Regions from separate parts of the Bacillus sp. 3255 genome, predicted to be linked through region 3. Evidence: riboswitches for the same ligand, from Rfam matches in the RefSeq annotation. Region 3 holds a riboswitch; each other region holds the start of a gene.
What was found. Region 3 has a riboswitch for cyclic di-AMP ahead of J2X61_RS14115 (APC family permease). Riboswitches for the same ligand answer to the same signal wherever they lie in the genome.

Region 1 (10,598 bases), on a different contig from region 3:
CCACGCCCGCGAAGTGCTGCCGGAACAGCTCCGGCAGGTCGGTCTTCAAGATGTCGCTATGGACGACGGTGGCATGCGGGTACGGTTCCAGCGTCTCGCCTAGAATAGGCAGCAGACGCTGGTCGATCTCCACGGCCAAGACGCGCCCTGCGAGCTTGGCCAGCTGCTGGGTGAGCGCCCCGATGCCGGGGCCGATCTCCAACGCGCCTTTATTCGGCCCGAGCTCGGCGGCCGAGATGATCTTGCTCAGGATGTTCTGGTCGATCAGGAAGTTCTGACCCAGACTCTTCTTGAGCACGAGATTATGCTTCTTGATAATTTGCTTCGTCTTGCTGGGTGTTGCCACGTCCTCTGCTGTTACATTCACGGGATTGCCGGGTATATTCATCCTATAGACCTCATTTATCTATATATTCGTCGTTTCCAGATGCTCCAGAGCCGCCTCGAATTCCTCACGCGAAATCTGGAACATCGCACATCGTTTATAAAATTGCTTGCCATTGCAGTAGCCGATGCCAAGCGCGTTCCCTACAACGAGCCGGCGTGACGCAGCCTCGGGATGGACGATCAGCCCTGCCTTCACGAGATCCTCCATGGTTAGCTGCGAGACAGCCCCTTCGTACTCCGTCCGAAGGTTCTGCAGCGCCTGCCGGATCGTCTCCGGCGATGCATTCTCCACGCCGATGTCGCCCTTGTACTCCGCCTGCTCCTGCGTGATGAAGGCATGCTTGCAGCCCGGCACCTTGGCGGCGACAATCTTGCGGATCCGCTCGCCGGCGTGATCGGGATCCGTGAAAATAATAACGCCTCTGCGCTGCTGCGCTAGCGCAATGCGTTTCAAGACGGCTTGCCCGATGGCGGAGCCGCCGGTTTCTATCGTATCCGCCTCGACAGCTCGGCGGATCGCGGCCGTGTCATCCTTGCCTTCGACGACAATGACTTCTTTGATCATAAATCGATTCCCTTTCCGTACCCCAGATACGGCCATTGCAAGCCTAATATATATAATATCTTATCTACGCAGAAAAAGAAGAGGGGACCCCTCTTCTTTCGCCCAGACTGCCAGCCTGGCCACGTATATATGACATTCTTCCCGCTATAACAGACGTTTACACTTAGTTTTCAGACGGTTTTTTTGGTCCTACGACATATACGGTGTACCCTTGTTTCGTTCCGAATTTATTGGCATAGTTATGGTCTTCGAAGTATACGTCAATCATTTGGCCTTTCACACCGCTGCCGATATCTTCGGCACGACGGAAGCCCACACCCTCAATGTAAACCCACCATCCGAGCGGGATCACCTTGGGATCAACTGCAATCGTTCTGCCTTCAGTAACCGTAGTTCCTGTGTATGTCTTACCGTACCCAGGAGTTCCTTCCGCTTTGCCTGTCGAATCAACCCCTGCCGAATAGGCGGTCAGCTTCACATTTTTCAGAATTTGCTTATAGCCGAATGTAACACCATTTTTAGAAACTTCATCCACACTTGGAGATGAGGCCGATAGAACAACAACGGGATTTTTCGTGCCGACGGACACGACTTTATTGACGCTTTCTTGCTTCACTTCTTGGCTTACAACGGCTTCCGCAACGAGTACACCGTCTTCATACGTTTTCTCTTTCTTTTTCAGCAGAACGCCCTCTTTGCCTTCTTGAACAACTTGCTCTTTGCCTTTAAGCATCGATGCATCGTTCTTCTTCTCGGTATCGAATGCAATCGCTTCGGTCACTTCCTCCGTCTCTTTCTTTACGCGGACGATCTTGATCTCATCGCCGGCGTTCAGAGCGGCTGTCGGTTCAGGAGTTAATTTATCTTGCTCCCCAAGTGCAATATGTAAACGTTGCAATGCACTTTCGACCGTTCTTGCAGTTGTGTAAACAGTGGTGGTCTTTCCATCAGCAGTCAATTGAATTGGGGAAGCGTGTTCGATGACGAATTTATCTCCGCCCTTGATCGTAGTCGAAGGCTCTGCAGATATTTCATCGTGTTCACCAATCGTTATGGCTTGTTCATCCAGTAGGCGTTGCAGGACCCATTGCTTCGTGTGCACAACGGTTTCTTGTCCATTCACAACCACGGATACGCTCTTGGTAGCCGTACCGTACAACAACACCAAAAACATGAAAGTCATTGCGATTGAGATAAGAGCCAAACTCAAAATCAAACGCAAGTTTTCATGCTTCCATCGCAATGCGAAGGACATGCTGGATGATCGTTTTACATGGGTCTCGCTTAAAGAGATACTGCCCACTTCTTCGGTCCTCCTTCAAAGCCTCGCCGCCAGGTTACAGCATGATTAGATTTGACGCGACTAAGGTTTAAATTTAACTTAACGTGTTCATCACCGCCAGCCCGCTGAATATAGAGCTGCGAATCGGCGATTCACCCCGATTGCCGGTTCATCCTCCTCTGAGTTCCGGTACGCGAATCGTCGTCCGGATCGGATAGGTCCTTACAGGAAATAAAAAGCCAGCAAGAAGAGGACTCTTCTCGCTGGCTTAGTTTGCATAGTTAAATACACAAAATAGCACGCACGACAATCGTTACCTCTCTTACGCTTACGAGGTTAGCTGACGGATTCGGACGTGAGAGTCGCCCTACTCGGATGTCAACTTACGTTTAACACCCAAGATTCACCCCTGTTACACACTCTGTTCGCTTGATCAGCTTATGCGCTAATCCGGCTTACAGTGGTTCCCCCGTTCCCATAATTGGAACTCAGCGAATGGAAAAATGGCAAATTGGTTATTAAGTTATTATGAAAAGTATATTACGCTGTTAATCTCTGGCTGTAAAGGGATTGACACCTATTAAAAAGGGCTAAATCGATTAAAATTCGCTTGTTTGTGAAATAAAACCACTTTTTATCTACCTTTTTCTCACTATAACGTACGAATACTAGGTTTTTTCGTGTTTTCACTACGAAACTAGGCTTAGAAACTAAATTTGTTTATAATGTTCGTGAAAGAAATACGTTCCGAAATACCAATAATTTGCTATTCAGGGAGGCTATGAGATGGGGCCCATTCTAGAAGTAAACGCTTTATATGGGGGATATTTGCCAAATAAACCTGTACTTCATGACCTCACATTTTCGATTCGACAAGGCGAAATGATGGGATTGATCGGATTGAATGGAGCAGGTAAAAGCACAACAATCAAAAATATCCTCGGCCTGCTTCAACCGCAAAAGGGATCGATCAAAATCAACGGCCTGACGCTGGCGGAGAACCCGCTGCCTTATCGCGCAACTTACGCATACGTGCCGGAAAGTCCGGAGCTGTATGAAGAATTGACGATCCGCGAGCACCTCGAGCTCACCGCTAGGGCTTACGGATTAAACGAAGCGGATTACTTGTCGCGCTCGCAGAAGCTTCTGGAGCAATTTCAGATGCAGGACAAGCTGAACGCCTTCGCCAGCCACTTGTCCAAAGGAATGAAACAGAAGGTCATGATCATGAATGCCTTCCTTATCGAGCCTTCCTTGTACATTATCGACGAACCGTTCCTCGGCCTCGATCCTTTGGCGATCCGCTCTTTATTGGAGCTTATGGTGCAGATGAAACGCCGAGGCGCAAGTTTCCTGATTTCGTCACACATTTTGTCTACAATTGAGAAATATTGCGATAACTATGTCGTTCTGCACAAAGGGCATATGGTCGCACAGGGAGATTTAGTCGAATTGCGTCAGCAAACCGGGCTCCAGCAAGCGTCACTGGACGACATCTTCTATAAACTGGTCAAAGGGGAGTCCTTATGAATGCCATGGACCTAGACACCCGCACCCTGTGGCAGCGCAGATTCGAACATTATATGAAGGAATCCATGGGCTATCTGCAGTATGCGGCACGCAGCAATTTTTTCGGCCTGCTGTTATTTCTTGTCATCGTTTCTTCCTATTATTATGCAAAAATATTACAGCGTCTTCCGACAGATTATCCCTATCTTTGGGTCGTCCTCCTGCTGCTTGTCCCCCTGCTGGCATCAAGCCCGATTCGCACGTTGGTCAGGGGCGCCGACCGGATGTTCCTGCTTCCCGCCGAGCATCGAATGGGCCCTTACTTCCGCAGCAGCTTCATGTACAGTCTGGCTCTGCAGGCTTTCTGGACATTCATTGCCTGGGTCGTCCTATGGCCGCTGTACCACCATTGTCTCGGGTCTTCCGAACAGCACTTTCTCGTCATGCTGGTTCTTCTACTATTAATAAAGGTAGCCAATTTATTGGCAAGCTGGCAGGAGAGCCGGTTCACGAGCGAGCGGGCTAGACGGCTTTCGGCAGGCTTTCGCTGGATCGCTACGGCAGGCCTCGTATCCCTGCAATTCCTGGGCAGCGTATTCTGGGCAAGCGCAGCCGCTCTTCTGCTGACGCTCGCTTGGCTGACCGCCGCGCATTACGTCACCAAATTTGTCATCGGCTGGGATTACCTCATTACAAGGGAAAAGCAGCAGCAGGCACGGCTTTACGCCTTCTTCAACTGGTTCGTTGACGTGCCTCAGCTGGGAACGCGAATAACCCGCCGAAGCTGGATCAGCGGGGTGACGAGATTTATTCCTTTTAAACAGGATGCAACCTATCTCTACATATATATGAAAACTTTACTGCGTACCGAGCTGTTCTCCATCGTGCTGCGGGTTTCCTTGCTGGGAGCACTCGCCATCGCCGTCTCGAGCAGCCCTGCGGCGAGAACGCTTATCTTCTTGATCGCCTTACTTGTCTCGATGATCCAGCTGACACCCTTGGAGCGAGCGCACCGCTACACCTTCTGGATGGAGATGTATCCGCTGGACCGCCGGCTGAAAGCAGGCTCTGTGGCCTTCATCATCTGGGCCGTCCTGCTCTTGGAGCTGTGCATCCTCTCGGTGCCTCTGCTCATCCGCTCCACACCGATTTATTACACAGTTCCGCTTCTAGGGCTCGCTCTCATCTCGCTGGGCTGCGGCGTCATCCTTCGGCGCAAATTCGCGAAGAACGCATCACTTGAGTCCTAGCAAACGAATAGCGTTGTTTGTCGTAATTTCTGCAATCTCTTCCAGCGTAAGCCCCCGTATTTCCGCGGCTGTCTCAGCGACCAGTCGAACATAAGCCGATTCATTGCGCTTGCCGCGGAAAGGATGCGGAGTCAGGTACGGGGCATCCGTCTCGATTAACAACCGGTCCAACGGAACCTGAGCCAAGACTTCTTTGGGCTGTTTGGCATTCTTGAACGTTACCGGACCCCCGAAGGAAATATGGAAATTCATGTCGAGACATTGCTTCGCCGTCTCCCAGCTGCCCGAGAAGCAGTGCATAATGCCCCCGACCTCGGACGCTTTCTCCTCCTTCAATATGGTCAGAATATCATGATGGGCGTCCCGGTTATGAATGACGATAGGCATCCGCAGCTTCCGCGCAAGTGCGATCTGCTCCCGGAAGACACGCTGCTGTACGTCCCTCGGCGACTTATCCCAGTGATAGTCCAGCCCGATCTCCCCGATAGCGACCACCTTCTCATGCGCGCATAGCGATTCAATCCATTCCAAATCGCCGGGCATCATATCGATAGCATCCACAGGGTGCCATCCCACTGTCGTATAGATGAAATCATATTTCTCCGCAAGTTCGATGGAACTGGGAATCGTCTCCCGGTTGAATCCGACATTCACCATCCGCGTAACACCGGCATCGCGCGCACGCTGAATGACCTCCTCCTGATCCACTTGAAACTGTTCTGCATTTAGATGTGTATGCGAATCCGTCAGCATGGTAACTGTAACTCTCCCTTATCTCTTATGTATACTTTCATAATTCAGCTATTTCCTAATCCCGCTCGCCGAGCAACTTCCATAAATCCGGGTAATCCCCCGGATTCAAGCGTTCGAGAAACTCCTCCGGATAGTAGACATGATGCTTGCCCATTTGGAAGCCGCTGATCGACTGCACAATCTCCGACCGATGCGTAATTTCCGTCAGCGTCTCCTTATGATCCAGCAACAGAATCGGCAAATTGTCCTCCGTCTCCCCGGGTCTGTACACATCATAGGACTGATTCGTCGGGAAATCAATTTCCATGTAGTAGATCGGATCGAAGCCGACCTCCTCCATCACTTGCTCCATAAGCGGAATAACGCGCTGATTGGACTCATCGAAGGTGCTGTATTTATACAGCTTCCGATCCAAGAACCGCTTGCACATATCGGCCAGTACAAGGTCCTTCTCGCTCATCCAGAACGTCAGCATCGACTGCATCACGGATTCATCCAACAGCAAATAATCGTCCAGCGAAATTTGGTTCTGAATGAGGTGCAGAATCGGGTCGGTCATGAAGCCGAACGTATAATAATCCTCGTATAAATGTTTGGCCCTGGCGAAAATTTTATGCAGCAAAATCTCCGCACTCCGTGTCACCGGATGGAAATAGACTTGCCAATACATTTGATAGCGGGACATCAAATAATCCTCAACGGCATGCATGCCGCTCTCCTTGACCACAATATGCCCCCGGTAAGGGCGAATGACACGAAGAATCCGCTCCAGATCGAACGTACCGTAGTTAACGCCGGTGAAATACGCATCCCTCAGGAGGTAGTCCATCCGATCGGCATCCAACTGAGAGGAGACTAGGGAAACGACGATTTCCTCGCTATAGGATTTGCAGATAACGCCAGCCACCTTTTTCGGAAAATCAGGCGAAACCCGGCTGAGTACCCTGTTGACCTCCGTATCGCCAAGCACGATTTTGCAGGACCAGTCTTCATGCCTCGTACCGAAAGCTTTCTCGATGGAATGGGAGAAGGGGCCATGGCCCAAATCGTGAAGCAGCGCCGCACACAGGCACAACAGCCGTTCTTCCTTCGGCCAGTCTTCATATTGATTGCGCTCGAACTGAGAAATGATTTTGCGCGTAACTTCATATACGCCGAGCGAATGCGAGAACCGGCTATGCTCTGCACCATGGAAAGTTAAATACGAGGTACCCAATTGCCGGATGCGGCGCAGTCGCTGAAACTCCCGCGTATTGATTAAATCCCAGATCGTATCATCCTGTACGTAAATATATTTATGAACCGGATCTTTAAACACTTTCTCTTCTTTCATCTGTCCACAACCTCTCTTCCTTCCATTCTACATACTTTCGACATTTCCATCCAACACTTCGACAAGGTATGTCGTATTTTGTCGAATTAGCAAATTCCAATTTTTCTTAGCCTCGACCTCTGCGTACCCATTGGCCAATTCATCCTTTTATCGCGGAATGGTAGTAATATATTATTTACAAACCCCTATTCTATAAGGTTTTTCGCTCTTTTTCATGCAAAACGGGTTTTTGAAAAAAAATGAATTTTATGCTTGAAAGAGCGAAAAACCAGTTGACTATTTTGGGAATGGTTGGTATCATAAGACAAGAAGATATGTCGAAACATGACGATATTGATAAAATTTTAATAAAATCGAAAGGGGTTTACATAGATGATGAAATCTACGGGTATTGTAAGAAAAGTTGACGAGTTGGGGCGCGTCGTAATTCCAATTGAATTGCGCCGTACGCTAGGTATTGGCGAGAAGGACGCTTTGGAAATTTATGTAGATGGCGAACGCATCATGCTTAAGAAATATGAGCCTGCCTGCATCTTCTGCGGGAATGCCGAAGGCGTTTCGTACTTTAAGGGAAAAATTGTTTGTCATATTTGTTTAGCAGAGATGCCAACACCTGTGACAAAATAAGAAAAATAGTATATAATAGAAGTAGCACTTATCCTATTGGTAATTCTAACCTTTTTCATATCTCCTCTAATCTCTAATCGTGTTGGCTCCGGCCACAGGTTAGAGATCTTTTTTTGTCCGGAACGCAGGGAACCTTGCTTGCGGTTCCCTCTCCCCAACCCCGATCGGCACCCTCGCCTTAACGATCAAGCAAAGCATTGTAGACGTCTCGCTTGGAAAGCCCGCGGTCGCTCGCCACCTGCTTCATGGCTTCCTTCCGGTCGCTGCCTTGCGCCTCATAATGCTCGACATGCTCGGCAAGCGTCTTCGCCTCCCACCAGCCGTCCGCGGCCTCCTTGGCCGCTTCGGCCGACGCGCCTTCGGCGATCAAGCAGTATTCGCCCTGCGGCGGATTCTGCTCCAGGAACGCCAGGCACTCTGCAATCGTGCCGCGCACGAACTCCTCGTACCGCTTCGTCAACTCGCGGGCCATACACACCCGGCGCTCCGGCCCCCACACTTCCGCCATGCGGGCAAGTGTCTTGTCGACGCGGTGCGGCGATTCATAGAACAGCAGCGTCTCCTGCGCATGCTGCAGCCCTTCCAGCACCTTCGTCTGCTCCTTTTTCTCCCGGGGGAGAAATCCAACGAAGGTGAAACGCTCTGTCGGCAAGCCTGATGCAATCAGCGCCGACAGGGCTGCATTCGCGCCGGGCACCGGTACCACCGGCGCGCCCTGCTCTATGGCCATCCTCACCAGGTCGTAGCCTGGATCGGAGATGGCCGGCAGACCCGCATCGCTGACCAGCGCGATGCTCTGCCCTTCAAGCAGCAAGCGGACGAGCTCCGGGCCGCTTGCCTGCTTGTTGTGTTCGTGATAGCTGACGAGTCGCGTGGCGACTTCGAAGTGCGTCAGCAGCTTGCGGGTTTGCCGCGTGTCCTCTGCGGCAATCAGGTTCACTTCCTTCAGGATGCGGATCGCCCGGAAGGTCATGTCTTCAAGGTTGCCGATCGGTGTGGCAACCAGATAGAGCGTACCTGCGGCGCTCCCGTCTTCGCGATAACTTTTCTGCACATGCAAGCTCAATGTCAGTTCCCTCTTCGCCTATAGTCTGTTCTACCTTTACGCTTCTGAAAACTCTAACGAGGCTCTGCCCCCGTAATAAATGTCTTTCAGTTCTTTGCAGTACTCCTGGTTCTCATCATAGACGATAAGTGGAGGCAGCGTACGGATTTCGGGCTTTCCATCCTTGATCGCCTCGATCAGCACCATCATCGCCTCTTCGCCGGCCCGGGCATGAACGTAGCGAATCCGCTTCGGCTCCAGGCGGTATTTCCTCATCAAGCATATGATGTCGACCACACGCGTAGCCCGATGCACCATCGCTGTCTTCCCGCCTGCTTTCACCAGCTTCGCACACGCAGCAACGACATCCTCCAGGTTGCAATGAATCTCATGCCGGGCTGCCGCAACATGCGCGTTCACGTTCTGTTCTCCGTTCGGTACAGGCAAATACGGCGGGTTCACCGTTACGGCATCGAACTGCCCGTGGCCCAAGGTGCCATGAATCGTTTTGAGGTCACCTTGTATCATATGCAGCCTGTCCCCCAAATCATTCAACACGGCATTGCGCACCGCCATATCGGCCAGCCGCTCCTGAATCTCAACGCCCCAGATCTCCGCGCGCGTTCGTGTGGATAAGAGCAGCGGTACGACCCCGTTGCCCGTACATAAGTCAATGACGCGGCCTTTCGGCGGCAAGCTGCAGAACCGTCCCAGCAGGACAGCATCCATCGAGAAGCTGAACACTTCGTCGCTTTGAATGATTTTCAAATCATAAGTCAGTAAATCGTCAATTCGCTCGGTTGGTCTGAGTGGCACCATTCGTCAATTTCATTCCTTTGCTAAGTCTTGCTGAGTTATGGAAAAAAACCGTAAGGCATACACCCCTACGGTCAATTGCTCTTATTTATTTAAAAAGGATAAGCAAAACAAACAATCTCCCTCAGTCCGAAGGTGACCATAGTACACATTGCAAATATGGAAGCCTTCATTGTACAAGCGGGTCAAATTATCATATCCGGCTCCCGGCATGGACACCGGTTCCTCCGCAACGCCGACAGGCTTCTCGACAACCGTTTCCTCTTGCCGGATCAGTTTGCGCAGCTGCTGATTCTCTATGCTTAGTCGCTTATTTTCTTCAATGAGTATAATGATTTGCTTCTTCAAGGCGCCTAGTTCCGCATAAGTGGCACCCATTCTTTCTTCGATTCCATCTATTTGTCCAAAAATATCCTGTTTATCCACGCTTTCACCTCTAGTGCCATGCATGCTTACTGGCCAGCGCCTCCTTGGATCCTACTGTCGCTATTCTTGTTCAACTACATCGTCGAAAGGTAAATCAAGTGTTTTGCCTAGTTCAAACAGCTGAACTTTGGCCGTACGCTCATTGATGTTTAATCCTAATACCTTACCGTTACCAAAAGAGGTGATTACATGCCTTCCGACGGTTGGCAATGAATCCTTCGCACTTTCATAATTGTCGTGCTCATACTTGAGACAGCACATCAACCTGCCGCATAAGCCGGAAATTTTCGTCGGATTGAGCGATAAATTCTGATCCTTGGCCATCTTGATCGATACCGGCTCAAAATCACCCAAGAACGACGAGCAGCATAAGATCCGGCCGCACGGGCCGATCCCGCCCAGCATCTTCGCTTCGTCCCGCACGCCAATTTGGCGCAGTTCGATCCGGGTCCGGAAAATACTCGCCAAATCCTTCACCAGCTCGCGGAAATCGACCCGCCCTTCAGCCGTGAAGTAAAAAATGATTTTATTGCGGTCAAAGGTATACTCTACGTCCACAAGTTTCATCTTAAGATTATGGTCTTTGATTTTGTCGTGGCACGTCT
Region 2 (10,598 bases), on a different contig from region 3:
GAAATTGCAGCAGGAGATGAAGACGGACATTTTGGATTTCTCCGGAGAGTTTCACCGTGCTTATCCGAAGGAATGGCGGGAAAACAAAAAACGTTGGGATGACATTTTCCCGCAAGTCGAAGTCACCGTTCATTCCGACGCCAACATGCTGCGTCCAGGGTTATCAAGCGTAAGAAAGTTAGATGAAGGAGAGGAAACATCGAAATGACGCCTAAGGATATTCCGGCATTCATGCTCGTGAGCTTGCTCATTACGGTAATCCAATGGTTTTACCGGCTGAGACACGCACCTAAGAAAGAACGGGCGGCCTACCTCTCGATTCTAGCCTTGTGCTGGATTCTCGCTATATCACTGGTGATAAATCCCAGGTTGCCCGGCCCGAGTCAACTTGTCAACTACCTCTTTCACCCGCTAGGCCAACTTCTGGAACATTAAGGAGCTTATATGGACATGCGAATCAGCGGGAAACAACTATTCTGGATGATGATGACCATGCAAATCGGCATGACAGTCCTGCTGACCATTAACCCGTCTATACGAATGGCCAAGCAGGATGCGTGGATTTCAACGCTTTGCGCAACCGGCATCGGGGTCGGAATCGCTTATGTCTGCACCCGCGTGAGCCTGGTGTTCCCTGGGCAGACGCTTATGTCCTACGCCAAGAGCATATTTGGCCGTTATCTTGGGCAGGGGGTTGCTTGGCTGTATTTTATTTACTGGTACAGTGTGCTTGCGGTTATCCTACGGCAATATGCGGAGTTCATTGTCGCAACCATTTTGCCCAGAACGCCTATCCTCGTTCCCATCCTCGGCATGCTGCTCGTAGCCGTTTATGTAACTTACTCCGGCATAGAGGCGCTTGCCCGATGCTGCGAGATGCTGGGGCCCATTACGCTGCTAGGCATTGCGATCCCGGTCCTGCTGAGTATGAAAAACATTCATCTCGACAACATCCTCCCCATCTATGCCGACACCGGTGTGAAGGTAATTCTTCAAGGGGCGCTGCCGACCTCGACCTTCCTGGGCGACTGCATGATGCTGTTAATTCTGCTGGCCTTCGTGTCCAAACCGACGTCAGGCGTAAGACCCGCTCTGCTCGGCGTAGCGATAACGGGACTGGTTACGAGCATTTCAACGTTCCTGATCGTATCCGTTTTCGGTGAGCGTACCGCCTCCGGCCAGACGTATCCTTATTTCAATCTGGTACACTATATCAGCTATTACGATTTCTTTCAAAACCTGGACTCCTTCGTGGTTGCGATCTGGATTATGAGCGTGTTCACCAAAGTGTCCCTGTATTTCTTCATCTGCACCTACGGCACCGCCCTAGGCCTCGGCGTTCAAAAGTGGCGACGCCTGATGGGGGTAGTCGCTCCGGCCGCGGTCCTTATCGCCGTGATCCCGCGGGACTTCATCGAAAGCTCGGTCATCTTCCCGCAGAAAATTGCCATCCCGTTCTTTTTCCCGCTCTATTCGGTCAGCCTGCCATTGCTGATGTGGGGACTAGCCCATTGGCGGCAAAATCGGCATAAATAAAGCCCTTGGTTCTCTCGCCGGGAGAGTCCAAGGGCTGTTCGTTTCGATTAGTTTTGGATGAATTCCTGCACCCATACACCGTTGTAATAAGCGACGCCGATTTTATTGAAATTAGGGCTTAAAATGTTTTGGCGATGTCCTGTGCTGTTCATCCATGCGGTCATCACAGCTTCAGGCGTTTGCTGTCCTTTGGCAATATTCTCGCCTGCATAAGAATAACGAATGCCATAAGAGCTCATCATATCGAATGGGGAACCGTATGTCGGTGAAGTATGATCGAAGTAACCGTTATTGTACATATCCTTTGCTTTGTCCAGCGCCATGCCGGTCAGCACGGTGTCGCTCGTCAAAGCTCCAAGACCTGCTTTGGCCCGTTCCTTGTTCACTAGTGTGACAACCTGGCTGGCGAAAGCAGATTGTGCGGGCGCCGTCTCCGCTGGTGTTTGCGTTTGAGAGCCTCCTGCCTGAGCAGCTCCGGGAATGTTCAGCTTCATGCCGGACCAGATGACATTCGGATTCGCCACTTGCGGATTAGCCTGAATAAGCGATGTGAGGCTGACGCCATATTTCTTGGAAATAAGCCACATCGTATCGTTGTCCGCCACCGTATGCGTAGCCGTCGCGGCCATCGCCGCAGTTCCTCCCATCAGAACGCTCAGGGTCAATGCGCTTGTTACGATGAATTTGGTATAACGTTTCATGCTGCTATTCTCTCCTTCTTACGGCCTGCGAGGTTAGCTGTCGGATTCGGGTCAAAGAGGAATCACCCGGCCGCTGTTCTGCGGCTTCACCCCAAAGATTGGGTCCCCCGTGCTTCCGGAGAAGCTTCGGCCTTCTAGGTTTTAGATCCATAACGGATCTTTCCGATTGTAACACGCGGATATCGCGAAAACATGGCACAAAATTTTCCACCAGTAGATTGCAAACGCATTCAAACTCTATTGTCACGTTTTTGAACAAGTATTTTTTTTCAATACGCATGCATAAATAACCAAAACTTCCACAAACTACTCGTACACCAAATAAAGGAGTGAACCCCATGGCTAGCAACAGAAACAGCAATTCCTTAGTTGTCCAGCAAGCAAGAGCAGCTCTTGACCAAATGAAATACGAGGTCGCGCAAGAGCTCGGTATTCAGATTCCGCAAGACGGATATTACGGGTTCATGGCAACGCGCGATACCGGCGCGATCGGCGGACACATTACAAGAAGACTTGTGCAAATCGCCGAACAACAACTAAGCGGGGCGGCATTCAGACGCTAAACTCCGCCTAATAAACAAAAAGACTGTACCACCACTTCCTCCTTGGTGTTCCAGTCTTTTTTGTTTATGCCCTGACAAATTCCATGAAAACAGGAGATCGCAGCTTGCCGTTCTTGGTCCAGTTCCGTGTCTTGATTCTTGCCATGAGGAGAGGTTCCATGTAGACAAAATGTTGGTCTTCTTTCAAAACCAGACGCTGCCTGACTCCGTCAAACAGATTCTGCTGCAGAGGGGTAAGTCCTGTCTCAATGACGCCGGCCGGAAGCTTGGCGCCATTCGCCGAGTCGATCGATGCCAACAGGGCAAAATTGTGCTTGCGGTAACCGGAAATATAGACATCCGCATACGTCCAATTGATGACCTTCTGCCACTGTCTGGAGCGTTTGTTGCTCTCGTATTTGAAATGATCCTTCTTGGACTTCAGAACGATGCCTTCAAGCCCCCGCTCTCGGATTGTTTCGAAATAATCGACCGCTTTACCTTCATGAATCTTGATCTTACGATAATGGCCATTCTCGACAAACGCTTGATCGAGCAGTTCTTTGCGCTTAAGCAAAGGCAAGCCTGTAATGTCAATGCCCTTATGCCGCAAAATATCAAAGGCGACAAAAATAACGGGCGTTCGGTCCGTCGGAGACAAAAATCTCGCGGACATCGCCTCGAAATCAGGCCTGCCTTGATCATCCATCATGATCAATTCTCCGTCAAGAATCGTTCCTTCCGGCAGCGGACAGTCGAACAGTTCCGGAAATTTGTGCGTAACCGATTGACCGTCTTGCGTATATACATAGAGTTTATCCATATGAGAAACAATACATCTAAGGCCGTCTAATTTCACTTCAGCTATATGATGTTTACTGTTATAAGGTCTGTTATCTTTGGCGTCTTGCAGAAGCATAGGAGCAATGAACATGTGAGATCACCCTATGTAAGATGATACTGCATGGCCGTTCTCCTGCCTATAGGTACTTGAAGGAAACAAGCTTAGCTCAGGTTGGCGTAGGCAAAAAAACCGCCCAGCGGCAAAATCCAGATGAGGGGAATACAGTTCCAAAGAAGTGCGGCTCTGTATCTCCGGCGGGAGAACATGAGCCACCCGGCAATGAGCGCTGTCAGCACGCCCGCAGGGTACAATAAGATGGCTGCGAAGATGAGCCAGGTTGTGGCCTTGCTTGCCGCATCAGGGCTATCGAACATCATAACCGACATACCGGCAATAAACATCCATACCAGGATAAATAAAAGATAGAAAATTTGCGTTGCAATTAGTGTCCAGAGCGTTGGTTTGCGATTCACGGATCAGCCTCAATTCTATTATGTATGCTTCTATTAAATAGAACGAGCGGCCGATGTGTCAATGAGAAAAATCGTGGGCTATTTTGAAAAAAAGCTGTCCCCGGCTGATAGCCGGCAACAGCCTCTTGCATTTATTTCCCATTCTTCGCGTACTGCGCGCTGAACTCCTCAATCACTTTGTCTCCGCCGGCTTTTCTCCACTGCTCGATCGCCTGCTTCCAGCCCGCCTCATCGATTTTGCCTAGGATGTATTTCGTCCGGGCGTCGTCAATAATCGGCTTCAACTCGCTGCCTTTGGTCGTTTGCGTTTCGGAAACGAGCGGATTCGTCGGATTGTTCACCGCAATTGCTTCGTTTTCTTTGATCATTTTACCGTACTTCTCCATAAGCGGGGTCTCTTTGCCTGTCGTTTTGGCCGTATACTTGGCAATCTGGAGCTGCAAATAGCTGGAGCCGACCTCGGTATCCTGAAGCTTCTGATCGATAAATACCGGCTTGCCGTCCTCCATCTTGTAATGTTTCCCTTCAATTCCCCAGCCCAGTAAATCCAGCATCTTCTGATCGGACAGCTTATCGTAGAAGCCGAGAATTCGCTTCAGTTCCGCTTCTGTTTTCACGCTGGATTTGGGGAACATGAACACGCTGTTGTAACCTACCCCGCCAGGCAACCTTTCGCCTTTGGGCCCTTGGATCCGGGAGACGACGTCGATATCCGCGCCCGGGAACGATTTGGCAAGCGTGGCTTGGTAGCCCGCTCCATCAATCATATTTGAAATAACGGCGCCAGCTTTGCCTTGGTTGATATCATCTTTCTTCTGCTGATTGTTCAGAACAGGGAAATCCTGCTTGATCAGCTTCTCATCATACAGCTTCTTATAGAATTTCATCGCTTCGAAATATTCAGGTGTAAGGAAATCCGGACTTAACTTGCCGTCCTTCACTTCCCATGAGTTCGGTGCGCCCAAGATGGAAGCCACGACGCCGAAGCCGTCCATCGTTTTCTCCTCCGTCAAGCCTACTGTATCGGCCTTGCCGTTCTTGTCCGGATCGTTAAGCGTAAACGCTTTTAGAACGTTATACAAATCATCTAGCGTCTTCGGTGCGCTTAAGCCGACGTTTTTCAGCCAGTCGCTGCGGAACAGGATGCCGTAGGTGGACAGATCGCGCGCCCGGAACAAGCCGTATATTTTGCCATCGACCTTAATGTTGTCGAACACCGCCGGATTCATTTTGGACAAGTTCGGGTAATCCTTTAGATAAGGGCCGATTTCCCAGAATACGCCGGCACGAACCGCGCTCAAAATGTTGGAATCCTTGTTGTTCTGCACGAGCAGCGCCTTAGGAAGCTCGCCTGATGCGATGGTGACATTGACTTTTTCCTTGTAGGAGGAGTTCGGTACCCAGGAAATGTCCAATTTCGTGTTCGTATAAGCTTCGATCTGCTTCTGAACTTCGCTGTCCGCTTTAGGCGGCTCTGCATACATGAGCGTCATGACGCTCAGCTTCAAAGGCTCCTGGCTGGCAGCCGGCGCACTGCTTGAACCTGCGCTTCCTCCCGCAGCCGGATTCGTTTCGTTCCCGCAGCCGGCAAGCAGCGCAGCTGCGCCTACCATAACTCCCATTGCAGCCAGTCCCGTTTTTCTCATTCCCGCATGTTTCTTCATTGTGGCAATGCCTCCCCATAGTCTTATTCTATATGAATGCTGCCCGATCACAATAGTTTTCGGGCCTGTTACCGGCTGTTACCCTTTCACCGATCCGAGCAGAACGCCTTTCGCGAAATGCTTTTGCAGGAACGGGTACACGATCAGAATAGGTACCGTCGAGATGACGATAACGGCCATCTTGATGATGGTTGACGGCGGAGCGATGTAGTTCTGGTCGAACTGGGTGGAGTCTCCGATCCCGCCTTGGGATAAAATGACGATCTGCCTCAGCCACACTTGAATCGGCCACATTTTCGAATCGTTGATATACATGATCGCGTTGAAAAAGGTGTTCCAATGCCCCACGGCATAAAACAGGGCAAAGGTGGCCAGCACCGGCGCCGAGAGCGGCAGCACGATCCGGAAAAGCAGTCCGACATCGCTGCAGCCGTCGATTTTGGCTGCCTCTTCCAGCCCTTCCGGCAGCTCGCGGAAAAAGCTCACGACCACGATGAGATTGAACGCGCTGATCGCATTCGGTATGAGCAGCGACCAATAGCTGTTCAGCATGCCCAACGCTTTGACGACGAGGAACGTCGGCAGAATGCCGCCGTGAAACAGCATCGTGAAGACGATCATCATCATGAACAGCTTGCGCCCGGCAAAATCCGCCCGTGATAGCGGATAGGCGAGCAGCGACGTGAACAATAAGTTAATGAAGGTTCCGGCCACCGTAATGCCGATCGTGACGAATAAGCTGTTGACAATGGTTTGCGTCGAGAAAATATAACGGTACCCTTCCAGCGAGAACGTCGTCGGGAACAGGATGAATCCGCGCCTCAGCACTTCCTCCGGCTCTGCAAAAGAAACCGAAATAATGTAAATGAACGGCAGTAGTGTGACAAGGGCGAATATACTGAGAAATGTGTAATTGAAGCCGTCAAACATACGGCTGCCCAAACTTCTGTTGATCATGGATCACCAATCCCTTCTTTAATACAGGCCGCTTTCGCCGAATTTTTTGGCCAACCGGTTGGCGCCGACCACCAGCACCAGACCGACGATCGACTTGAACAATCCGACGGCCGTACTATAACTGAATTGGCCTTGCTGAATGCCGACATTGTAAACGTACGTATCGAATACTTCGCCTACCTCGCGGTTCATGGCGTTCAGCATCAGGAAGATTTGTTCGAAACCCGTATCCAGGAACGATCCGAGCCGCAGAATGAACAGAATGACAATGACACTGCGAATCGCCGGAAGCGTAATATGCCATAATTGGCGGAACCGGTTGGCCCCGTCGATTCGGGCCGCCTCATACAGCTGCGGATCCACGCCGGCCAGCGCCGCAAGGAAAATAATCGTCCCCCAGCCCGTTTCCTTCCATACCACTTGCGAAACGATCATCGTCCGGAACCACTCGCTGGAGATCAGAAACTCCACTTTCGGCAGACCCAATGAGACCAGCAGATCGTTGACAATCCCGCCTTCAGTCGTAAAGAAAATGTAAGAGATCCCGACGACGACCACCCAAGATACGAAATGGGGAATGTACACAATCGTCTGGATGCTGCGCTTGAACACTTCCCTGCGCACTTCGTTAAGAAGGAGCGCCAGAATAATCGGCAGCGGGAAGAAAAAGACGAGATTGTACACGGCGAGGATAATCGTATTTTTGAACAGCATACCGAACGACGCGTCAAAAAAGAATCTCTCGAAATGTTTCAGTCCCACCCACTTGCTGTGCAGCATCCCTAAAGCCGGCTGGTAGTCTTGAAAGGAAATCAACAGCCCCCACATGGGCAAATAACGAAAAATAATGAAATAGAGCATGCCGGGTAGCGCCATCGCGTACAGCCATTTGTTTTTCAGCAAACGGCCCAGCCTCCGGCGAGCCTTGCTTTTGGCACCCGTATCCGCTTGTAACGGTTTGGAAGTCAGTTCCACCTTCGCCTCGTCCTCCTCGTTTGATGTGACAGCGTTAGCATATCGAGGCGGCAAATTGCTTGCAATAATCAGCAGCGCTCCATCTGCTTGAATACCTGGTGAAACCCGCTATTTCAAGCTGCATCATCATCTGTATAATCATCAGCGGCCCTCGGAATAATCATTGAACGACGCCAAAAAGCCACCCGTATGGGTGGCTCTTGAATAAATCGTCAACTCGATTTGCGAATCTGCTCCCTGTACTGGCCGGGCGTCATGCCTTCGAGCTTGCGAAATTGACGGATGAAATTCTGGGCATTCGTGTACTGCAGCCTTTCGGCGATTTCGGTAATTTTCATCTCGGTCCCGCTGAGCCAGCTCTTGGCCATGTCATGCCGGTAACCGGATAAGTAATCGCTGAAATTCATGCCGGTTTCTTTGCGGAACATCCGGCGGATGTAGTGTGTGCTGTAATTTAATTGCAGCGCGCACTGCTCCAGCGTCAACTCGCTGTCGTAGTGGGCGTGAATGAGATCCATGACCGAGCGTGAGATGCTTTTGCCCGACGTTTCGTGCCGCTTGCGGGTCAGCTCCATCATCGGATCGATCATTTGCACCTTGAACCAGGCTTCGATCTCCTGCGGAGTCTTCAGCCGGAGCATCTGTTCATAGGCGTTGCGCTGATCGTGCGACAGCACCTCTCCGGCATCGTACAAGACCCGGAGGAGGTCCGTCAGCAGCATGGCGAAGGACATCCGGTACACGTTCGGATCGGTCTCTACGCGCAGCACCTCCATAATAAACTGCTGAAGCAGTTCGCCCGCCTTGTCTTTATCCAGAAAAGCGATCGCCTGCGTCAATTCCGACACCAGATGGTGCGGATAATAATGACTGGGCGCCTGCTTCGGCTTCAGATCGTCGAGATGAAGAATCGCTTTCTCCCCTAGTCGAATGCGGTACTGCAGCGCTTCCTTGGCTTCAAGGAAGGCTCCGGCCGTCCCGAACAAGTGGTCATAGGGCCGGGAGATGCCAATGCTGACCTTGAGGCCGAGATACTCGTCCGCTGCGCTTTGCACCGACATGGCCAGTGCGCTCCACTCGCCGAGCAGGTCCATGCGGTCCTCCGTATCGCTGCCCACTAGGATCGCTTGGTAATTGCCGATCGGCATGGCATGGATGCGCTTCGGCATTGGGATCAATTCCGCAGCCATATTGTTAATGGCGAATAGTAGGAGATCCTGCTCACTCGAGCGGTACCGTGTCTGATCGAGCGTATCGATCTGCAGCACCATAACGGCATAGCGCCTCCACGCCGGCAGCTGGAACCGCAGCGCTTGCTCCTCCATCTCGCTGCGGTGCAGCTCGCCCTGAAACAGCTTCAGCATGAAGTAATCGACGAGCTGACCGGCCTGGATTTTCATTTGGCCTTCCAATTGTTCCTTGGATTGATGCAGCGAAGCGACCTGATGGCCGATCCACTGGAGCTCGTCCTTCACGGCTGAGCCCCCGCCTTGCTGCTTGCTATGGCGCATCGTGAACTCCATGAGGCTGCGCACCGGAAAATACATGCGCTTGGACGCCCAATAGGAGAGCAGCGCAGCAAGCAGCAGCAGCACGATGCAAGCTGTAAGCGTAGCCCATCCGATCGCTGCGGATTCCTTCTTCGCCTCTTCCAACGGAATGACCGATACATAAGTCCAATTATTGTACCGGGATTGATTGTAGATGATGCTGTACGGCTTGCCGGACACCGTGCTGTTGATGTATCCCTGCGTATGACCGGGCTGCTTCAACTCCTTGGCCCATGGCTCGGCAAGCACATTTTGCCCGATTCTGGCCGGATCGCTGTGGATGATAATGTTCATCTTGTCATCCACAACCATCGTTTCCCTTGTCGAGAAGCCGCCTGTCAGCAGCTTGGCCAATTCCGTATTCGACATCCGGACGAATAGATAACCCTTCGGCTCTGCAGCCAGTGCCGGGATCGTCTTCACCAGTTTAATTCCGGCGAAAGAGGCATCCTGATCGGGCATCCACCGGGACGTATAGACGGAATTTAAATCATTAACCGTTTTGGTCGTATCCGTGCCGAAATAGAAGCCCCCGTCTTTGATGTACCAACGGTACTGCAAGCTGTGCAGCTCCACGGATTTGACGCCAAGTTCATACGTCTGGACGCCAAGCAGACCTTTGACCAACAGCTCGATATCTTGAAAATCTTCAATTTCCATTCGCCTGCCGACGGCATTCACGACGAAAGGCGTCTCCGCATAGCGGCCCGAGACTTGGTCGACGACTTTGAGAATCTGCTCGACCCGGCTCTGCGATTGCTGCAAAATAAATACATTCGCTTCGTTCACCTTGGCTTGAACGGTGGAGGTCGACTGAAAGAAAGCGTATACACCTAAGCATAGCAAAGGCAGAGCGCTGATGAGCGACGTCGTCACGATGAGTTTGATCAGAAATGAGTAACGCGAAGGCATAAATTCCTCCAAAATCAGTCCATATTCGTGGTCTCATTGTAACATATGCCGCATGAATTTGGGGATAGTCTACATCCCTACATATTCATCCTCCTTTTCTCCATAGGAATTTACGGTGATTGTGATTATTATGGATGGATATTCTAACTAGAATGAATGATAGAAAGTATGAGGTGTTTCTTCTTATGTCCATCCTGTTTGATGCTCAGCAGCGCTTATTTCATTTGCAAGCCGGCCGTTCCAGCTATGTGCTGCACATTTATAAATCGGGTCATTTGGCCCATCTGTACTGGGGAGATCCCGTCCGTGACGCGAAGCCGGATCGTCTGATCCGCACGACGGACCGCGCATTCTCTCCGAATCCCGAGCCGCCCGACAGATCCTACTCCTTGGACATGCTTCCGCTCGAGTACCCCGGCTACGGCAACTCCGACTTCCGTGCGC
Region 3 (10,598 bases):
GACTCTTTGGTGCTACATTGTATGCCGGGCGGAGTCTAGGCGTTCGTGGATTTCGGAGATTAGATGCACCTTGTGGTACAATGGAAGGATCCATTGAATCAGGGAGGGAGCATGCCAGGATGGCTAGAAATCAACGTTTGGTGACGGATACCGATTTTCAGGAGGCTGTGGAGAGAGGGGCCGTCGTCCGCGTGTTCAAAGACGATCATATCGTAGACTCGAATGCAGTCGTCCTGCGTTTTAGCGATAAGACCGTTGTATTGCAGACTCGTGTCGCCGATTTGGCCTATTATGACCGCGATGAATGCGAGTTTTTTGAGATGAAGAAACGGTAGCCTTTGCCTGCGCAATCAAAAAAGGAAGCACATCTCGTGCTTCCTCATTTGTGCTTTCTCCAATCCAGATTGCTCTTCTCGAGCAAATGGCCGAAGTCGTTCTCCAACCGCTTCTCTTCCGCCTTCCGCGCGGCTTCCGCTTCCGCTCTGGCCGCATCTTTGCGCGCCTGCTCCTCCGCTTTCATCTTGTCGGCTTGAGCTTTCAGACCCGCTACGACATCAGGGCTCAGCAAATCTTTGAGTGTCGCTGGTTTATCTTGCACGCCGGTCTCGGATGCGCCGGACGACCATTTCTTTTTCGCCATAAAAGGTTCACCTCTGTTCCTAATTCTGCATCAGCAATCCCTTTTATTGTACACCTCTACTCATGCAAATGATAGGGCACCGTCGCGACGACGATATCTTTGTCAGCTTGCAGCTTGGAGCGGATCCGTGCGGCGGACTGGTTGTGAAGCAGGCGATGCCACCACTTCTTGGGCATGAATTGCGGCAGGATGACCATGATCGATTGCTTTTCCGATACGTGCGTGTCAATCCGTTCAATGAACTCAGCCAGCGGCTTCAAAATGGTGCGGTAGCGCGACTTGAACACAACGAGCCGGACGCCGGGGTCCCATTTGTCCCATTTCTCCTGCATCGCTTCCTCTTCCTCATCCGAGAACGCCACGTAGAAGGCAATCACGTTCGGTGACAACGATTTGGCATAATTCAGAGACTGCGCAACCACGCGGTGAATGCCCGCGACAGGCACGATGATCAATGATTCCTTCGTACATACGCGCTCCTGTGTGATGTCGATACGCAGCTCTTTGGCCACGACATCGTAATGGTTGCTGATCTTGGTAATGCCCCATAGCAGCAGCGGCGTCACAAGAATGACAATCCACGCGCCTTCGCTGAATTTGGTTATGCAGAACACGATCAAGACGGCGAACGAGACGAGCCCACCCAAGCCGTTGATGGCGAATTTACCCAGCCAGCCGGCCGGACGCTCTCTGAACCATTTGCGGACCAGACCGCTCTGGGCCAGCGTGAACGACAAGAATACGCCAATCGCATAAAGAGGAATAAGTGCATCGGTTTTTCCTTTGAATATAATAAGCAAAATGCTTGCCAAAACGCCTAATGTAACAATCCCATAATGAAACGACAGCCGGTCTCCCCGGTAAGAGAACATGCGCGGGAAGTTTTTGTCCTGCGCCATGATGGACGCCAGTATCGGAAAGCCGTTGAAGCTCGTGTTTGCTGCCAGCACCAGAATCAGCATCGTGCCGATCTGCGTTGCATAATACATCGCCCCTCTGCCGAATGCCTGCTCCGTCACCATCGATAAAACCGATGTGTGGCCGTGCGGGTCGGGTGCGATCCCATAACCCAAGCTCAGCAAGGTGACACCGCCGAATATGACAGCCAGCAGCGTACCGAGCGAAGCCATCGTTTTCTTGGCGTTTTTCACGGAAGGCGTCCGGAAATGCGGCACCGCATCGGAAATCGCCTCAATCCCCGTGACCGCGGAGCAGCCGGAGGAGAACGCTTTGAGAATAACGAACAACGTTAATGAACTCGTCATGGAGCTGGGGACGATTTGGATCGGATGCGTATTCAACGAACCCGTCATCATATCGAAAATCCCTTTGCCGATAAGCAGCAAAATACACAAAATAAAAAAGTACGTCGGTATCGCGAATACCGTCCCCGACTCGGACGTCCCGCGCAAGTTCAGCCACACCATCAGCCAGACGAGAGCCAGCGCGATCGGGACGATATAGGGCACCGTAGACGGAAAGGCCGACGTAATCGCCTGCACGCCTGCCGAGATCGAAACGGCAACCGTCAACGTATAATCGATCAGCAAGGAAACGCCTGTGAGCCTGCCCCACATCATGCCCAGATTCTCCTTCGCCACCATGTAAGCCCCGCCACCCATCGGGTAGGCTTCAATCACTTGGCGATAGCTGAGTACAAGCAGCATAATTAAGGCGATAATCGAGATCGCGATCGGCAGGGAGAAGGCAAATGCTGCGACCCCGACCGTCGCCAGCTCGAGCAAAATTTGCTCCGTACCGTAGGCCACGGACGACAGGGCATCGGACGAGAGGATCGGCAGCGCCTTCCACACCTGCATTTTTTCGGATTCCAGCTCATCGGACTTCAGCGGTTTACCGAACATAATCTTCTTCAATGAATCACTTGTCATGCTGCGAAATTCCCCCAAATAACCTGATTTCAACTTCAATGTCTGTTTTTGGACGCAAAAAAACACAAGGATAGACCTTGTGTTTGGGATCACATGTTCTCCTTTCTCACGATCGCTTACGAGGTTAGCTGCCGGGTTCGGGCTGCGAGAAAACTGCCCTAAAAGTTACGCCATGCCAGATGACGCGCACCTTATTCACCCCGTTGAAACCTGTGGTTCCCCCGCTTCTCCGGTTAGAGAATTAAGCGAAATATTCAACTGTATATTGTACGTTGTTGATACTACTCTCTTATCGAGACATAGTAAAGGATGGAATAAACCTAAAAAGGTCGACTCCATCCTCTCATTCATTTGATAATTCGCTTACAATTAATCTTATCTTTCATTTTCTTTGATTTTCAGGCGTATCGTCGGCGTACGTATATTTTTAGGTTTAAGGACCTAATTAATTTCTAACATGATGCTTACGCGTCGCTTGTTTTTGCTTGAATATCATTTTCTTCCACACAAGCGGGAGTCCGCCAATCAGGAACAGATAGCGGGCATCGATCAACTTTTTGAGGAACGCGGCGAATTTGCCCTTCACTTTCTTCACCTTCAGAATCCCGACCGCATCGCCGCGGCCCAATGAAGCGACAGTTCCTTTGTAATCATAAGCAAAATGACGCAAGGGCTTTCCACGCAAGCTGTTGATTATATTTTTGGCCGTGTTGCAGCCTTGTTGGACCGCGATTTGGGCGTTCGCCGGGTAGGGCGTCCCTTCCGGACTCATCACAATCGAGCAGTCTCCCGTAATGAACACCTCCGGATACTGAATGGAGCGCAAATAGTCGTCTACCTTCACCCGGCCGCGCTGCACGTGAAAACCAGCCGCCTGGAGCAAGGAGTTTCCACGGACCCCACCCGACCAGATTACTGTTCCGGCACGGATGAATTCGCCGTCTCCGAGCAGGACGCCGTCCGGTTCGCATGCTTTGATCGCCGTTGACAATCTATACTGAACCCCTTTGCGCCGCATGACTTCCATGCCGTATTCCACCAGATCGTTCGGAAGTCCCGGCGGCAGCGCGGTAGGCGAAGCTTCCACATTCATGATTCTCACAAGCGAAGGATCGACATCGAACGTCTGGCAAAGCACGGGAATGCGGTCGGCCAACTCTCCGACGAATTCCGTCCCCGTGAAACCGGCCCCCCCCACAACGAAGGTCAAATATTCCTTATGCTTGGAGTCCAGTTTGTACTTCGCAAACATGTATTGAATATGCTGGCGAATGAATCGCACGCTGTTAATGCTGTTAATCGACATGGCGTGCTCGCGCAGCCCCGGAATCCCGAAGGTTTCCGTCTCACTTCCCAAACCTATCACCAGATAGTCGTAAGACAGGACATGGTCGGGGAGAACAATTTCCTTCTCCTCCAGCTTAATCTCTTGAACCGTCCCTTTCACGAACTGAATTTTCCGTTCATCGATCAAATCCTTGATCGCCACACGCGCATTCTCGTGATGATCGGTCCCGGCAGCCGGCATATGCAGATGGGTCGTCATGTAATGATAATCGTGCTTGTTCACCAGGGTAACGTCAGCTTCGTCCGCCTTGATCTGCTTCTGCAGTCGGATCGCCGTCACTAGTCCGCCGTAGCCTGCCCCCAGGATCACGACCTTCGGTTTCTTGTTCATACCATTCACTCCTCCGATTAACTCTTCTTTGCTCTATGAATAGATAGGCTGATGAAACGATGGACCAAACCTGCCGACCTGTGTTGGATGCGCGTTGGGTTAGGAATTCTCGTTCATTGGAGAAAATTGAATTGGATGGTATGGGACGAGTTAGGGTGAGTGCGGCAAGTTATTTGTGAAAAAAATCACATTCATGTTCGTGTTACGCGGCTGGTTTGGCTCTACTTAAAGTATATGGCTTTGCGTACGAAAAATCACCATAACTTTACCCAGCAGCATAAAAAGAAACATCCGCGGAGAAACGGACATGTGCGGCAGCTCTCTTCAACCTTAGCCGGCTAACGGACAGAGCAGCTGCTAGCTGGCAAATGGAGACCAAGAGCTCTGTAGTCCGTTAGATTTGGCGAGAATGGCGGCTGTTGGACAGGCAATCAACGGCTGGGCTCGGGTCCCCCGCCGGCTCTTGCTTTATCCTGCAGCCGGCGCAGGCGATAGCTGTTCATGCCCGCCACGCCCAGCTCCTCCAGCAGGCCGAAATTCGCCCAAGCTCCTACGACGGCGCCTATGCCGGGGACAAGCTGAAGCATTTTGCGGAAATCGATCGTATCGCGGTACTCTTGCTGGAGCTGCAGCCAATCCACTTGATTCGTATAATCTTCAGCAGGGGGCAAAGAGCCGGCAACCGTATGCCAGTTCCGGATCGTCTCCAGCAGATCGGGCTTCTTCGGCGGACTGGAGAAGGCTAGCTGAAACACATACAGAATAAACAACCGCTCTCTGTAGTCCTTGGTTGAATAGCCATAAGCATGCGCCAGCTCAAACAAAAATTTGAGCTTAATGCCTATCAGAATCGGGAAATCGGCCAAGCCCAGCAAAATACCTCCAGCCCCCGTTCCCGCCCCCTCCGCGGCGGCGATTTTTTTGTACAGCGACAGCAGCTCCTCTGCCCGGGCATCGCACTCGGCCAAGGTTGCTCCCGTTAGCGGATCATTCTGAGGGATATAATTCATGCCGAACAAGGTCGTCTGGAACATGCCTTTGACCGTTGCAGTTATTGTTTTGTGCACTTTCTCGGGAATCAGCTTGTTAATATTCGTCGAAACGGATTTGGATGCTTTTTCGAGCAAATTGGGCGCTTTCTGCTGCCTCATTTCCCAGCGCTTCACTTGCCGCAGCATTTGCTGCTCATAGATGGTGTAAGCCGTATCCATCCCTACTCACCGCCGATCGTCGATATGTCTTAGTCAAAGTATAGTATACGCGAACGGTCGGCCTCAAGATGACAGGCGTCCTGCACTTTTGCTAAGTAAGTGTAAGTGCAGTGTGAGCAGCGAACAGCCAGTCCGCCGCCACGCCAGACCGAGAAAAAAGCAGCCCACTCCGTGAGCCGCTCCTCATAGCCATGACCGCGTCATCTGCAGCAGCGCAAACCCCAAAGCGCTCGCCGCGACCAGCAGCGTATCCCTGTTTTGCCAGCGCAGGGTGCTTTTTCGCTGCAGCTGCCGCTTGCCGTCGATTCGTTTCATTTCCATCGCTACGGTCATCTGCTCCGCTTTGTGGAACATGGCCAGCAGCAGCGGAACGACCAAGGCAGGAACATCCCGCATCCGTACGGTTCCCGGGCGGATCGCTGCCTTGCCCCTGGCCCGGACGACCGCCGAGAAGCGCTGCCATTCCCGCATAATCAGCGGAATGAAGCGGAATATGAGCGAGACAGCCAAGGCGAACGACTCCACAGGCAGCTTCAGCCTGCGGAGAAAAGCCAAGGCCCAGTTCAGCCCCTGTACGAGCTGTCCATACGGGGTGGACACGGCCAACCAATAGCCGGCCATTAGGACAAGGAACAGCCGGGTGAGTGTGAACGCCGCGCCCCAGCCGCTCGCAAGCGAGAAGCCCAGCGGATAACCGCCGGACGCGGCTCTCCACTCCAGGCCGGCGAGCACGATCGAAATGAACATGAAGATCAAGAACGGCACGGCCACCTTCCAGCTGCCGCGGACCGCGGGGCGCGGCAGTCCGGCAAACGAGAGGCCCAGGAGCAGCCCCGCTGCCCCAAGGCCGCTCCACCCCGTCTGCTGCATCGTCCCGATGACGAGCAGCAGATAGAGCAGCCACTTGGCGCGGGGATCCCGCGCCAGCCAGGCTGCCTGCGCCGGCGCAGGCTCCTCGCGCGGCGCGCGCTCCGGCGCTGCCGCCTGCGGCGCCGGGGCCGCCATGGCGCTGCCGCGTTCGCGCAGCGCACGCGCAATCGCCGGCACGGCCTGTGCCGGCGCCAGCAAGTCCGGCGCGATGGCGATGCCGTATCGCGCCAACGCCTGAGCGGCCTCCACACAGCTCGGGAGGCCGACACCCGCGCGCGCCAGCAGCTCCGGCACGCGGCACAGCGCTTCCGGCGAGCCGTCGAAGACAAGCTCGCCGCGGTCCAGGACAAGGACACGGTCAGCCAGCGGCAGGAACGTGTCCAGATCATGCGTGGCGATGACGAAGCCGCCACGCGGTCTCCCGCGAATCAGGCGCACCAATTCGCGGACGGCCGCCGCCTCGAGGCCGGCGGTTGGCTCGTCCATAAGGAGCCAATCCGGCTCTGTGGCGAAGGTCGTAGCAAGTGCCAACCGGCGCTGCTCGCCGCCGCTCAGGCTGAAGGGCGACCGCTCTAGGGCGAAGACGCCGCGGGGATCGAGATCGGCACTGGCGGATCGCATGCGCCGCTCGCGCTCGGCAGCCGACAGCCGATAGGGCCGCAAGGAGTAGGCAAACTCCTGACGGATACTGCTCGCAAACAATTGCTGCTCCGGGAATTGGAAAATGAGCCCTAGGCGCAGCAAATGCGCTTGGTCAACCTTCCTCTTGTGCCAGAGCGGCTGTCCATCCAGCAGGGCGGTCCCGGCAGCAGGTTCGAGAATGCCTCCCATAATCTGCAGCAAAGTGGATTTACCCGACCCGGTCCGCCCGATCAGAACGGTGACCGAACCGTCGGGAAGATCCAGGCTGATATCCTTCAACAGCGGATGATCGGCATTGTCGGGCGCACTAACCTGAACATGATGTAAGGTTAAGGGCATGCGTCCATCACCGCCTCAGCCAGTTCTTCCATACCCAAGGGCAGCCGCCGCAGCCTGCAGCCTTTCTGCAGCAGGCCGATCGCTGTCTTGACGACATAGGGCGAATCGAACCCCATTTCCATACATGGCGTTAGAACCGGCAAATCGCCCGCATTCTCCCCGTAAAAGAACGCCCGCGGCTCCCCGTCGAACGTAATCTTCCCGTCGCTGAATCCGACGATGCGCGTAGCATCGGCCGCTTCCTCCAGCCGGTGCGTGATCCAAACGATCGTCGTCTCTCGCTTATGCGCCTCGCGAACAGCTTGGCGCACTTCTTTCCTTGAGGCCGGGTCGAGCATCGCCGTCGGTTCATCCAGTACCAAAATTTCCGGCTGCACGGCCAGCGCCGCGGCCAGGTTCACGAGCTGCTTCTGTCCGCCCGACAGTGTGGCAAGCTGTCGCTCAAGCGAAAGCGATAAGCCGACGGCTGACAAGCTCTCCCGGTACCACGCATGGCGCTCCTCCTCGGACATCTCCTGCGCTGCCGGCAGGTAGTCCAGCTCCTCCATGATCGTATCGCCGACGAACTGCGCGTCAGGCAGCTGGAGTACGCCTCGGATATGCCTCGCTTCATTACGCAGCAGCTCTCCGCTTGAGAGCGGACTCAAGCCCAGCAGTACGCTGGCCAATGTGCTTTTGCCGCTGCCGTTAGGCCCGATAACCATCAACCATTCGCCTTTATAAATATTCAAATCGACATTCGACCATACCCGTCTGCCGCCTCCCGATTCCGTTCGATAGACGACGGCAGCCTGATGCAGCGAAGCCACGACTTCACGTTCTTCCTTCATTGCCATATGTAAAATGTTCCTTCCACTTTCCAAAAAGTTGTGCTATGATCTGAATAAAATTATATGTCAACCAATATTCCGGTATATTAGTTAACAATAATAACAATATCAGAAACAGGAGCGATGAACAATATGAAACTCACCTTGCGCGGCGTTGTTTTCAGTGCCCTATTTGCAGCTATTCTTGTTCTATTCAGCTTTGCGCAGATTTCTTTACCTTTCACACCTGTGCCCATTACCCTGCAAACTCTGGCGGTTATGCTCGCAGGAGGCTTGCTGGGAGCCCGCTATGGCTTTCTTAGTATGGCCCTTGTCGTCATCTTGACCGCTATCGGCTTCCCGATGCTTCATGGGAATGGCGGGTTAGGCGTCGTCCTCGGACCTACGGGCGGGTTCATTATGATTTGGCCGATATCCGCTATGCTCATCGGGATCATTTTGCCGCGTATTCGTGTACAGGGCTTCATGGGCTATGTAGCTGCGTTCCTCGTGCTTGAAATTTTCGGATCACTTGTTCTCTACCTGGCCGGCGTGCCTTGGTTAATGTACAAAGTGCCAAGCTTTACGTTCGACAAAGCTATGGCCGCAGCCTGCTATCCGTTCTTATTGGGCGATGCGATCAAAGCTGTCGTCGCTGCACTCATTATCGCTCCGGTTCGGCAAGTTTTTCCGCCGGCCCGGCTTACCGGCTCCTCATCGCATAGCGTTGTACGCAATACCGACTTAAGCGTGTAACTTAAGGCCTTACTGCCCATTCTTCGCGGGCGGTAAGGCTTTTTTTATACCATTTGCGAATTTTTACGATTTTGTAATGTGCGGGCCCTATTTTTTATTCGATTGTAATGCCCCAGCCTGTAAGCTAGTTCATGTAGACAACAGCACCGTAACTTCACGCTCTTCCCAAGAGCAACTACATTCTATCGAACAGGAGTGTTATAGATGACAACGAACAAAAAACTAGCCGCACTAACAATCACAGCAACCATCGGTTTGTCCGCGATATTGCCATTCAACGCGCTGGCCGCCAGCCCGTTCTCCGACTCCGCAAGCTCCGCCAAGGTACAAACGGCGATTGAACAGCTAGCTCAGCAGAACGTGCTGTCCGGTTATGAAGATCACAGCTTCCACCCTGAACAGGCCGTTACTCGCGCCGAAATTGCCAAAATGGTCACCTTGGCCTTGCATGTGAACGTAGACTCTGGAGCTGTATCCAAATTCGCAGACGTTGCGTCGGGAGACTGGTTCTATTCTTACGCTGCCGCTCTCGAAGCAGCCGGAGCTATTGAAGGGGCTAACGGACAATTCCAAGGCCGCAGCACCGTATCGGGCGAGCAGCTCGCGAACATCGTAGCCAAAGTGCTGAAGGTTGACGCAGCCGCTATACGGCAATTGCCAAGCTTTGCTGCTTTGACAAGCAGCCCGATCACCCGCGGGGAGGCCGCACTGTTTGTATTTGAGGCGCAGCAATTAGCTTCTATTCATGTAACCAAACTGGAGGCATTGAATGCCATTACCCTGCAGGTTACCTTCTCCGCACCCCTTCCGGCAGCCGATTTGGAGCTTGATCAAGCGTCCAAAAACTTCGTTTTTGACAACGGTCTGGCCATCAATAACGTTCCTCGTTTGAAAACAGGCGCCACTTCGACATACATCGTTCCTGTGCCTACACAGAAAGCGGGTACGACTTACACGTTAACATATAAAGGCCAGCCTGCGGGCACATTCACTGCGAGCACGGAGAGAATTGTCTTGGACTCCACACAGCAGGTGTCCAACGATTCGTTCGAGGTTGAATCCCATCTCGCGGATGGCGTGGCTGACTACGGCTATGTCATTGCGGCTTACAGCAAAGGTCGTCCGGGCTCCTTCATCGTGGATGAAAGCAATACGTACAATGGCGTGACGTACCAAATTCTTTCTTCCATGCGTAACCGCGAGGTGCAAATTACACCGGAAGGCGGTACACCGATGACCGCCAAATATTTACCTTTCACACAAGCAACGGACGGCCGTCAAGCGCCTAAGTTCCTGCTGCCTGACGGGGCAACGTTCAAACCGGGCGTTACGTACACGGTTTCCGCCGATTGGGCGACTTTGAAGCATGCGACCTTCACCGCCAAAGACATCGCTCCACTGACGATTCAATCCGCCTCTGCTGTGGATGCGAAGACGATTAGCGTAACGCTCTCGCAAGATCCGCAGGATGAAATCTTCGTTTCACGCCGTGTAACGCTAACTGGAACTGACGGTTCCGTGCTGACGGCCGAATATACGCTGACTACGCGCAAAGGCGCTACCGGTACATTCGCTTTGCTGAATAACAGCGAGTTGGTGCCGGGCATGACCTACACCGTCGCTCCGGTGGGCAAGTGGGCCACAGCAACAAGCGTCAACCTGATTGCCGCTAAATAAAGCTTAGGCACAAGGAGTACCTTCAATAGGGTGCTCCTTGTGTTTCCCTATTTTTACTACGAAATCGAGGTGTTATGATGATGC

Region 1: linked by a shared signal. The riboswitch ahead of J2X61_RS34155 (resuscitation-promoting factor) and the one ahead of J2X61_RS14115 (APC family permease) in region 3 are both predicted to bind cyclic di-AMP.
Region 2: linked by a shared signal. The riboswitch ahead of J2X61_RS16920 (CAP domain-containing protein) and the one ahead of J2X61_RS14115 (APC family permease) in region 3 are both predicted to bind cyclic di-AMP.

Annotation. Positions count from the first base shown of each region.
Region 1 covers NZ_JAVDUS010000032.1:5,524-16,121, reverse strand. Annotated here, with positions in the region: gene rsmA (16S rRNA (adenine(1518)-N(6)/adenine(1519)-N(6))-dimethyltransferase RsmA) at 1-388, opposite strand, end outside; gene rnmV (ribonuclease M5) at 407-952, opposite strand; gene J2X61_RS34155 (resuscitation-promoting factor) at 1,116-2,207, opposite strand; cyclic di-AMP (ydaO/yuaA leader) riboswitch at 2,545-2,738, opposite strand; gene J2X61_RS34150 (ABC transporter ATP-binding protein) at 3,021-3,764, shown strand; gene J2X61_RS34145 (ABC transporter permease) at 3,761-4,993, shown strand; gene J2X61_RS34140 (TatD family hydrolase) at 4,979-5,746, opposite strand; gene J2X61_RS34135 (HD domain-containing protein) at 5,802-7,079, opposite strand; gene J2X61_RS34130 (AbrB/MazE/SpoVT family DNA-binding domain-containing protein) at 7,452-7,706, shown strand; gene rsmI (16S rRNA (cytidine(1402)-2'-O)-methyltransferase) at 7,885-8,772, opposite strand; gene J2X61_RS34120 (tRNA1(Val) (adenine(37)-N6)-methyltransferase) at 8,809-9,570, opposite strand; gene yabA (DNA replication initiation control protein YabA) at 9,652-9,993, opposite strand; gene J2X61_RS34110 (PSP1 domain-containing protein) at 10,054-10,598, opposite strand, start outside.
Region 2 covers NZ_JAVDUS010000010.1:180,553-191,150, forward strand. Annotated here, with positions in the region: gene J2X61_RS16910 (Ger(x)C family spore germination protein) at 1-208, shown strand, start outside; gene J2X61_RS16915 (GerAB/ArcD/ProY family transporter) at 451-1,536, shown strand; gene J2X61_RS16920 (CAP domain-containing protein) at 1,584-2,237, opposite strand; cyclic di-AMP (ydaO/yuaA leader) riboswitch at 2,245-2,379, opposite strand; gene J2X61_RS16925 (alpha/beta-type small acid-soluble spore protein) at 2,576-2,800, shown strand; gene J2X61_RS16930 (ATP-dependent DNA ligase) at 2,865-3,713, opposite strand; gene J2X61_RS16935 (hypothetical protein) at 3,785-4,096, opposite strand; gene J2X61_RS16940 (extracellular solute-binding protein) at 4,228-5,760, opposite strand; gene J2X61_RS16945 (carbohydrate ABC transporter permease) at 5,839-6,717, opposite strand; gene J2X61_RS16950 (ABC transporter permease) at 6,736-7,593, opposite strand; gene J2X61_RS16955 (helix-turn-helix domain-containing protein) at 7,905-10,154, opposite strand; gene J2X61_RS16960 (alpha-galactosidase) at 10,340-10,598, shown strand, end outside.
Region 3 covers NZ_JAVDUS010000008.1:106,677-117,274, forward strand. Annotated here, with positions in the region: gene J2X61_RS14105 (hypothetical protein) at 120-335, shown strand; gene J2X61_RS14110 (YqkE family protein) at 380-640, opposite strand; gene J2X61_RS14115 (APC family permease) at 697-2,532, opposite strand; cyclic di-AMP (ydaO/yuaA leader) riboswitch at 2,631-2,790, opposite strand; gene J2X61_RS14120 (NAD(P)/FAD-dependent oxidoreductase) at 2,978-4,210, opposite strand; gene J2X61_RS14125 (EcsC family protein) at 4,642-5,421, opposite strand; gene J2X61_RS14130 (ATP-binding cassette domain-containing protein) at 5,605-7,272, opposite strand; gene J2X61_RS14135 (energy-coupling factor ABC transporter ATP-binding protein) at 7,263-8,108, opposite strand; gene J2X61_RS14140 (biotin transporter BioY) at 8,235-8,837, shown strand; gene J2X61_RS14145 (S-layer homology domain-containing protein) at 9,042-10,514, shown strand; gene J2X61_RS14150 (beta-propeller fold lactonase family protein) at 10,595-10,598, shown strand, end outside.